Regions from separate parts of the Actinocatenispora thailandica genome, predicted to be linked through region 1. Evidence: riboswitches for the same ligand, from Rfam matches in the RefSeq annotation. Region 1 holds a riboswitch; the other holds the start of a gene.

Region 1 (4,415 bases):
CTTGCCGGGCTTCTTGTCGGTGCCGTGCACGTTGGCGGTGTTGATCGTGATGCCCTGGTAGCTGATGCCGCCGCCGGGCAGGATCTTCAGGCTCTTGTCCGCCGACAGGGTGCCGACGTCGGAGGTCGCGAGCCGCTCCGCCACCTGGATGTCACCGGACTGCAGGTTCGCCGACCGGACGTTCGCGTCGGTGACGATCTTGTAGACCAGCCGGTCCAGCTTCACCTTGGCCTTGTCGTAGTAGTACGGCGACCTCTTCAGCACGATCTGGCTGCCGGAGGTGCGGCTGACGAACGAGAACGGGCCGACGCACTGCGGGTGCGCGCCGAAGTTCTTGCCGTACTTGCGCAGCGCGGCCGGCGACATGATCATCCCGGCCCGGTCGGCGAGCTGCGCGGCGAGCGGGGCGAACGGGCGGCTCAGGTGCAGCCGTACCGTGTGGTCGTCGACCACCTCGACCGAGGTCACCGCGCCCAGCTCGCTCTTGCGCGACGACGTCGGCAGGGTGAGGTCCCGGACCAGGGTGGTGCGCACCGCCTGCGCGTCCATCGTGGTGCCGTCGTTGAACTTCAGCCCCTGCCGCACCGCGATCGTCGCGGTGCGGCCGTGGTCGGAGAGCTTGGGCAGCGCCGCGGCGAGCTGCGGGACGATCTTCAGGTTCTCGTCGACGTCGTACAGCTTCTCGCACATGTTGGCGAACACCTCGCGGGCCACGAAGGTGTTCGCGGTGGTGGGGTCGAGCGCGTCGGGATCCTGGGACAGCCCGACGGTGAGTGTGCCGCCGTCTCGTACCGGTCGGGCGTCGAACGGTGCCGACCCGGTGAGCTGCTTGCCGACGCTGGTCTCGGTGCCCGAGCAGGCCGCTGCCGTCAACAGCAGCGGGACGACCGCCAGCGCGGCCACCAGCCGACGGGTACGCATGGGGGACTCCTCGAACCTTGGGGGTGTGCTGCGCCACTCGGGTCGCCGCCAACGGCTTCTGTATACAGGATCCAAGTACCGGCACCAGGATCTTCCTACTATGTGAACATCGCCGTGACACCAGGGCACTTCAGCATCACCCACAGCAACACCTGGCCTCGTTGATCATGGTGTTGTCTCGGCGAGAGCGCATGCGCCAGCGGACAACGCCATGATCAACAAAGCCGGAGGGAGCGCCGGGGGAGCGCGGGGTGGGGTGGGTCAGGGGGTGGGGTCGGTGTGCGTGGCCGCGTGCGCGAGATAGGAGCGGCGCGCGGCGGCCACGTGCGCGATCGCCAGCGCCTGCGCGGACTCCTCGTCGCCGGCCACGATCGCCGCGTAGATCCGCTCGTGCTCGGTCAGCGACTCGCCCGCCCGGGTGTACGCGGTCTGCAGGAACACCCACTGCGCCCGCCGCAACAGCGGCCCCACCAGCTGGTGCAGGTGCTCGTTGCCGGAGGCGGCGGCCACCTCGGTGTGGAACCGCGTGTTCAGATCCGCGACCGCCCCGACCTGGTCGGCGTCCCGCTGCTCGTCCAGCACGCTGCGCAGCCGGGCGAGCGCCGCGCCGTCCCGCCGCCGGGCGGCGAGCCGGGCGGCCAGCCCCTCCAGCGCCATCCGGATGTCGAACAGTTCCTCCGCGTGCGCCGGCCGGGGCCGCGCGACCGCCGCGCCGCGCCGCGGCGCGACCTCGACCAGGCCCTCGGTGGCGAGCACCCGGATCGCCTCCCGGACCGGGTTGCGGGACACGCCGAGATCCTCCGCCAGCCGGTCCTCGACCAGCCGCTCGCCGGGCGGCAGCAGCCCGGTCAGGATCCGCTGCCGGATCTCGTCGGTGACCAGATCGCGCAGCGGGACATGGGACGAACCCAGCGTGTGCTCGGACATGATCTGCATACGGTATGCAATCCGCGCCAGCATTGCTCGCGCGGCCCGCCATCTGGACACCCGGCCGGCCGGCACCGGCAGCGGCCCCGCCGCCGCTGTGGCGGGAAGCACGGTGCGGCGATGCGGCCCGCCCGCGGGCGTAGCGCGGGGAAGCACGGTACCGGGAATGCGCTACGGTCTTGGCGGACCGTGTCGAAGCGAAGCCGGTGTGAACCCGGCGCTGTCCCGCAACTGTGATGACCGGCCCCGATCCGGGGGCGGTACGAGCCAGGTCGCCTCCGGCACGGATCGCGTACTGCGCTTGCGAGGAACGGGCGCCCCGCAGACAGCATCCCCTGTCGGCGACAGCCGTTCTTCGACCGACAGGAGGACACCATGAGAACGTCACTGCGCCGGCTCGCCCCGGCGCTCGTCGCGCTGACCGCCGCGGCCGTCGCGCTGGCCGGCTGCGGTTCGTCCGGTTCCGCCGGTACCGACGCCGGGGCCAGCGCGTCCGCCGGCACCGGCTCGTTCCCGGCCACGGTCAAGGGCTCGGCCGGCAGCGTCACCGTCGACCGCCGGCCCACGCACATCGTCTCGCTGTCGCCGACGACGACCGAAATGTTGCACTACATCGGAGCCGACGGCCAGGTCAAGGCGGTCGACGACCAGTCGAACTACCCGGCGAGCGCGCCGCGCACCAAGCTGTCCGGCTTCAAGCCGAACGTGGAGGCCATCGCCGGGTACGACCCGGACCTGGTGGTCCTGTCGTACGACACCGGCGGCGTGGTCAAGGGCCTGCGGAAACTCAAGATCCCGGTGTACGTGGCGAGCGCGGCGACCACCATCGACGACAGCTACCGGGAGATCACCGACCTCGGCACGCTGACCGGGCACGCCGACGGCGCGAAGCGCACCGTCCAGAAGATGAAGTCCGGCATCGCCAAGGCGGAGCAGGGGCTGCCGAAGCGCACCGCCAAGCTCAGCTACTACTACGAGCTGGACCCGCAGCTGCACACCGCGACCAGCAAGACGTTCGTCGGATCGCTGTTGCGCCAGCTCGGCCTGACCAACATCGCCGACAAGGCGGACAAGGGCGGCACCGGCTACCCGCAGCTGTCCAAGGAGTACCTGGTCGAGGCGAACCCCGACCTGGTCTTCCTGGCCGACACGAAGTGCTGCGCGGCGTCGGCCGCGACGGTCGGCAAGCGGCCCGGCTGGAACACCCTCACCGCGGTCAAGGACAAGCACGTGTACGGGCTGAACGACGACATCGCGTCCCGCTGGGGCCCGCGCGTCGTCCAGCTGGTGCAGGCCGCCGCCAACGCCGTCCAGGCGGTACCGGCGACGTGACCAGCCGGCTGCGGCTGCGTTGGGTGCTCGCCGGGCTCGTCGCGGTGGCGGTGGCGCTCGTCGCCGGCCTCGCGTTCGGGCCGGTGTCGCTGTCGCCGGTCGACGTGGTCACCGACCTGGTGCACCACCTGACCGGCGGCGCGGTACCGACCGGGCTGTCCGCCCGCGACGACGCCATCCTGACCCAGCTGCGGCTGCCCAGGGTCGTACTCGGGCTGCTGGTCGGCGCCATGCTGGCGCTGTCCGGCGGCTGCTACCAGGGGGTGTTCCGCAACCCGCTGGCCGACCCGTACCTGCTCGGGGTGGCGGCCGGGGCCGGTCTCGGCGCCACCACGGTCATCGTGCTGCGGCCCGGCTCCTCGGTGACCGCGCCGCTGCTGGTCCCGCTCGCCGCGTTCGTCGGCGCGCTCGCCGCGGTCGCGGGTACCTACCTGCTCGGCGCGGCCGGCTCCCGGTTCCGCTCGACGGTGACGCTGATCCTCGCCGGGGTGGCGATCGCCGCGTTCTGCACCGCCATCCAGACCTACCTGCTGCAGGCGCACAGCGACACCATCCAGGAGGTGTACTCCTGGCTGCTCGGGCAGCTCACCACCTCCGGCTGGCACGAGGTGCTGATGCTGCTGCCGTACGTGGCGGTCACCTCGGTGGTGGTGCTCGCCCAGCGCCGGGCCCTGGACGTGCTCAGCGTCGGCGACGAGGAGGCGGCCAGCCTCGGCCTGCACCCGCAGCGGATCCGGGTGGTGCTCATCCTCGCCGCCACCCTCGGTACCGCCGCGGCGGTCGCGGTGTCCGGCCTGATCGGGTTCGTCGGCATCATCGTGCCGCACGCGGTGCGGCTGCTCGCCGGTTCCAGCTACCGGATCATCCTGCCGCTGTCGCTGCTGTTCGGCGCCGCGTTCCTGGCGCTCGCCGACCTGCTCGCGCGTACCGTGCAGGCCCCGGCGGAGATCCCGATCGGCGTGGTGACCGCGTTCTTCGGCGCGCCGTTCTTCGTCGTGGTGCTGCGGACCACGAAGCGGGTCGCGCCGTGACCGGGCGTGCGCGGGCGACCGGCCGGGACCGTGCGGTGTCGCCTGCTGTCCGGGCGGGCCGCAGCGAGGGCCGGGCATGAGCATCGACGAGGCGATGGTGTCCGCCCGGGGCGTCGGCGTCCGGATCGGCGCCGCGGCGTTGCTGTCCGATGTGGACATCGACGTGGCGCCCGGTGAGTGGCTGACCGTCATCGGGCCCAACGG
Region 2 (4,415 bases), 1.8 Mb from region 1:
GGGCGGCCGCCAGGTCGATCAGCGCCCGCTGCGGCAGCTCCCACGCGGTACGAAACAGCGCGCGCAGCTCCGCCGGCAGCTCGGTGATCGACTGTACCGAGCCCTCGGCGCGCCTGATCCGCTCCCGGATCGGCGCCGTCCACAGCCCCAGCCTCTTCAGCTCGCGCACCAGGTAGGTGTTGATCTGCAGGAACTCCCCGGACATCGTCTCGCGCTTGAACAGGTTGGAGACCTGCGGTTCGATGCACTCGTAGCAGCCGGCGATGGAGGCGATCGTGGCGGTCGGCGCGATCGCCACGAGCAGCGAGTTGCGCAGGCCGTGCGCGGCGATCGCCGCCCGCACCGCGGACCACCGTTCGGCCTGCGCGGGTTCGCAGTCCCAGAGATCGGGGTGCAGGGTGCCGCCCGCCGCCCGGGTCTGCTCGTACGCGGGGTGCGGGCCGAAACGCTCGGCCAGCCCGGCCGACGTTTCCAGCGCCGTCAGCAGGATCTCCTCCTGTACCCGGGTCGACAGGGCCCGCGCCTCCGGCGAGTCGAACGGCAGCCGCAGGAGGAAGAACGCGTCCTGCAGGCCCATCAACCCGAGCCCGACCGGACGCCACCGGGGGTTCGACGCCCCGGCCTGCTCGGCGGGGTAGTAGTTGAGGTCGATGACCCGGTCCAGGAAGACCACCGCGGTCCGCACCGTCGCCCGCAACTTCTGCCAGTCCACGCCGTCGGCGCCGACGTGCGCACCCAGGTTGATCGAACCGAGGTTGCACACCGCGGTCTCGGAGTCGCTGTTGACCTCCAGGATCTCGGTGCACAGGTTGGACAGGTGGATCGTGTTGCCGGGCAGGCCCGTCTGGTTGCCCAGCCGGTTCGCGGTGTCCTTGAACGTCATCCACCCGTTGCCGGTCTGCGCCAGGGTGCGCATCATCCGGCCGTACAGGTCCCGGGCCCGCACCGTGCGGACCGCCTTCTTCTCCGCCGCCCGGTACGCCGCGTCGAACGCCTCGCCGTACAGGTCGGGGAGTTCGGGCGCGTCCGACGGGTCGACCAGCGACCAGTCGCCGTCCGCCTCGACCCGGCGCATGAACTCGTCGGGGATCCAGTTGGCGAGGTTCAGGTTGTGCGTGCGGCGGGAGTCCTCACCGGTGTTGTCCCGCAGTTCGAGGAACTCCTCGACGTCCGGGTGCCACGGCTCCAGGTAGACGCACGCCGCACCCTTGCGCCGGCCGCCCTGGTTCACCGCCGCGACGCCGGCGTCGAGTGTCTTCAGGAACGGCACGATCCCGTTCGACCTGCCGTTCGTACCGCGGATCAGCGCACCGCGGCCCCGCACCCGCGACCACGAGATGCCGATGCCGCCGGAGAACTTCGACAGCCGGGCCACCTGGTGGTACCGCTCGTAGATCGAGTCCAGCTCGTCGCGCGGCGAGTCCACCAGGAAACACGACGACAGCTGCGTGTGCCGGGTCCCGGAGTTGAACAGCGTCGGTGAACTCGGCAGGTACGCCAGGCTCGACATCAGCCGGTAGAAGTCCACCGCCTCGCCGGGGCTCTGCGACAGCCCGCACGCGACCCGAAGCAGCCAGTACTGCGGCGTCTCCACCACCAGCCGGGAGTCCGGATGCCGCAACAGGTACCGGTCCGCGACGGTGCGCAGGCCGAAGTACTCGAACCGCCGGTCGCCGTCCGGGTCCACCGCGTCGTCGAGCTTGCGCGCGTTGCGCGCCACGAACCCGGCCGTGCCGTCGCCGATCAGACCCAGCCCGTGCGCGTACCGGATGGACTGGCTGAAGCTCGCCACCCCCTGCCCGCGGACCTCCTTGTCCACGAAGGCCGCCAGCAGCCGTGCCGCGAGCCGCGAGTACTGCGGCTCCGCACCGATCAGTTCGGCCGCGGTCTGGATCGACAACCGGTCCAACTCGGCGGTGGTGGCCCCGTCGTACAGCCCGCTGATGGTCTTGGTCGCCACCCGCAGCGGATCGACCTCGTCGAGGTCGGACACCCAGCGTTCCACCGCCCGGACGATCTTGTTGACGTCCACCTGCTCGGTGACGCCGTCCCGCTTGCGCACCCGCATCACGGGTCGTCGCTGTTCCGACGCCGCGCGATCCGACGTCTGCTGCTCTTGCAGCACCGGCACATCCCCCTCGTCCCACGCCCGAAGGTCGTCGGTGCGCAGGTGAAGGACGCCGCCGGTCGGCCGCGGCGGAGCCGCCGTTCCGGCTGAGGGCGTCGGCCGTCCCGCGCGGCCTTCGACCGCCGCACGCGACGCGTGCGGCGCTGCTGGCAGGTCTTCGGACTCGTGGGCGTCGTGCTGTCCTACTGGCCGTCGCTTCCCAGACCGATCCGGTCCAGTGCCGTGTGACGGCGGTCGTTCCCACTCACCGCTGCGGGGCAGTCCCGGACTCACACCGGGTTCCCTCTTGCCTCGGCCGCCGCGGATGCGACAGCCGAACCAGCTGCACGACCCACTATATATGGCCGCCCTATCGACGTCATGCACCACATGCTGTGTCGGAGTGTCGCGGCCGGAACACCCGCACCTCCCCCCCTCGCCGACGACCGAGCCGGAGATGTTGCTCAGCCGATGCGCCCGCGCGCGGCGGCTCCAACGACGCCGAGCCGGCGGCTCCAACGACGCCGAGCCGGCGGCGCCGTTCGCCGCCCGAGGGGACGGCCGGATCGTGCCCGGGCGCCGTCCAGCAGCAGCCACGGCGGAGCCGCGGCGCCGCACGTGCGACACCCCGGTCCCGGCCGGCCAACCGGCCGGTATCCGGCTCGCCGCCCGCGTTCGTGGTCTTTCCGCGCGACGACCCTCAGGTGCCCAGCTGTTGGAAGGCACCGGGGAGCGGGAGTACTCGGCTGATGCGAGCAGCGCCCGCCAGGTGAGCGCCACGGCCCGAGGGACCCTGCACGGCGGCGGCCGTGATCGTGGCGCGACTGCCCAGGGAGTCGCCCATGTCCACGGCGATCTCCGTGCACCCCCGGTCGGCCAGGTGGACCGCGAGGCAGGCAGTGCTGTTGGCGTTGGCGATGTCCTCGGGAACACCGATCGACGGAGCGAACATGCGCGCCGCCACCCGACCTGAGGGCCCCGGAGCGGAGTACACGTAGCAGCCCAGCAAACCCAGCCTGTCGCAGGCCGCGTGGAGCCGGTTCAGGTCCGGGGTCAGAGCGGCCAGGGCAGACCGGGTCGTGACGGGGACCAGCAACCGTGGTCGTCCGACGGCGGCCACGCGGATGCCAGGCGCGAGCACGTCCGCCGTGATGCCGACGGCGGCGAGGACGAGATCGCGCTCGGCCCTCGTCGGCTCGCGCAGCTCGACCGGACCGGCATCGAACGACGCCGTGACCCATCCATCCGTCCGTACGGCCCGGCCGCTGAGGACGTGCCCCGGCGTACGGAGCGTCGTTCGATAGTCCCCGCTGGCAGCATGGTGGGCGAGGAAGGCCAGCGCCGCGATCGTGCCGTGACCGCACGCCGGCAGTTCCTCCTCCGCGGTGAAGAACCGCAAAGCGTGGGCCGCTGCGCCGGTCATCTCGTGCGGCGAGACGAAGACCGCGTGGGAGGAACCCATCAGCTGTGGTACCCGTCGGCGTTCGGCATCGGTCATCGGCGCGTCCAGCAACACCGCGGTGGGACTACCGCCGTGGCCGTCGCGCAGGCACGCGTCGACGATCGCCACCCGCCGGGCACTCCCCGTCATCGGCTGCACGGTGTGTGCCCTTGGTCGAGTCGAGCCGTCACTCCGGCCGGGCCCGGGGCTCGGCGGGGAACGTCGGGCGAGGTGCACGACTCGTACGGCATGCCTGGCGCCATCCGACGTCCGAGCGCCGGGCTGGTGGGGGAGCGATGCCGTCGCCGCGGCAACCCGCTACCTGGCATGTGAGCATCTTAGTTCGATTTTCGAACCACTCCATGCATCGGTGCAGGAGACATGGAGGTATTCGTCACGCGCTGTCGCCGCAGCCTCCGTGCGGCAACGTGGAGGGGATCGGGACCGCGGGCGTGAGGTGCTGACCTGCTGCCGTCAGCGGCGGCGTGGTTGCGGCCGACCGCAACACAAACACCTCGCGTCATCGCGAACGCCACCCGGGGACGCACGTCCAACGAGCAGATCGATTCGGCCCCGCTTCCATCATCGACGCTGGGTCAACCCGCCACGGGTCGGCACTGAGCACAGTTGCCCCGACGGGTCCAAGCATGAGGCGTGAGAGGCCCTGTAGCTGCCGGAGCAAGCTCGTCGTAGGTCGCAGCCGTCGACACTCGCTTCGGTGGCACGACCGACCCGCCCGACACCAGCGTGGCGTTGCCGTGCGCGAACCGGTGGGCCACGGTCATGGCGGCCCGTCACGATGACCGCTCACCCGGGGCGCGAGCAGGCCCAAGTGTTCGCCGAGTTGGTCACGGCGACGGCGGCCTG

The links. Region 1 has a riboswitch for cobalamin ahead of Athai_RS27385 (ABC transporter substrate-binding protein). Riboswitches for the same ligand answer to the same signal wherever they lie in the genome.
Region 2: linked by a shared signal. The riboswitch ahead of Athai_RS19200 (ribonucleoside-diphosphate reductase subunit alpha) and the one ahead of Athai_RS27385 (ABC transporter substrate-binding protein) in region 1 are both predicted to bind cobalamin.

What each region holds. Positions count from the first base shown of each region.
Region 1 covers NZ_AP023355.1:6,113,950-6,118,364, reverse strand. The annotation lists gene Athai_RS27395 (ABC transporter substrate-binding protein) at 1-921, opposite strand, end outside; gene Athai_RS27390 (GntR family transcriptional regulator) at 1,183-1,848, opposite strand; cobalamin riboswitch at 2,015-2,142, shown strand; gene Athai_RS27385 (ABC transporter substrate-binding protein) at 2,224-3,180, shown strand; gene Athai_RS27380 (FecCD family ABC transporter permease) at 3,111-4,211, shown strand; gene Athai_RS27375 (ABC transporter ATP-binding protein) at 4,306-4,415, shown strand, end outside.
Region 2 covers NZ_AP023355.1:4,315,881-4,320,295, reverse strand. The annotation lists gene Athai_RS19200 (ribonucleoside-diphosphate reductase subunit alpha) at 1-2,068, opposite strand, end outside; cobalamin riboswitch at 2,260-2,466, opposite strand; gene Athai_RS19195 (PhzF family phenazine biosynthesis protein) at 2,808-3,677, opposite strand.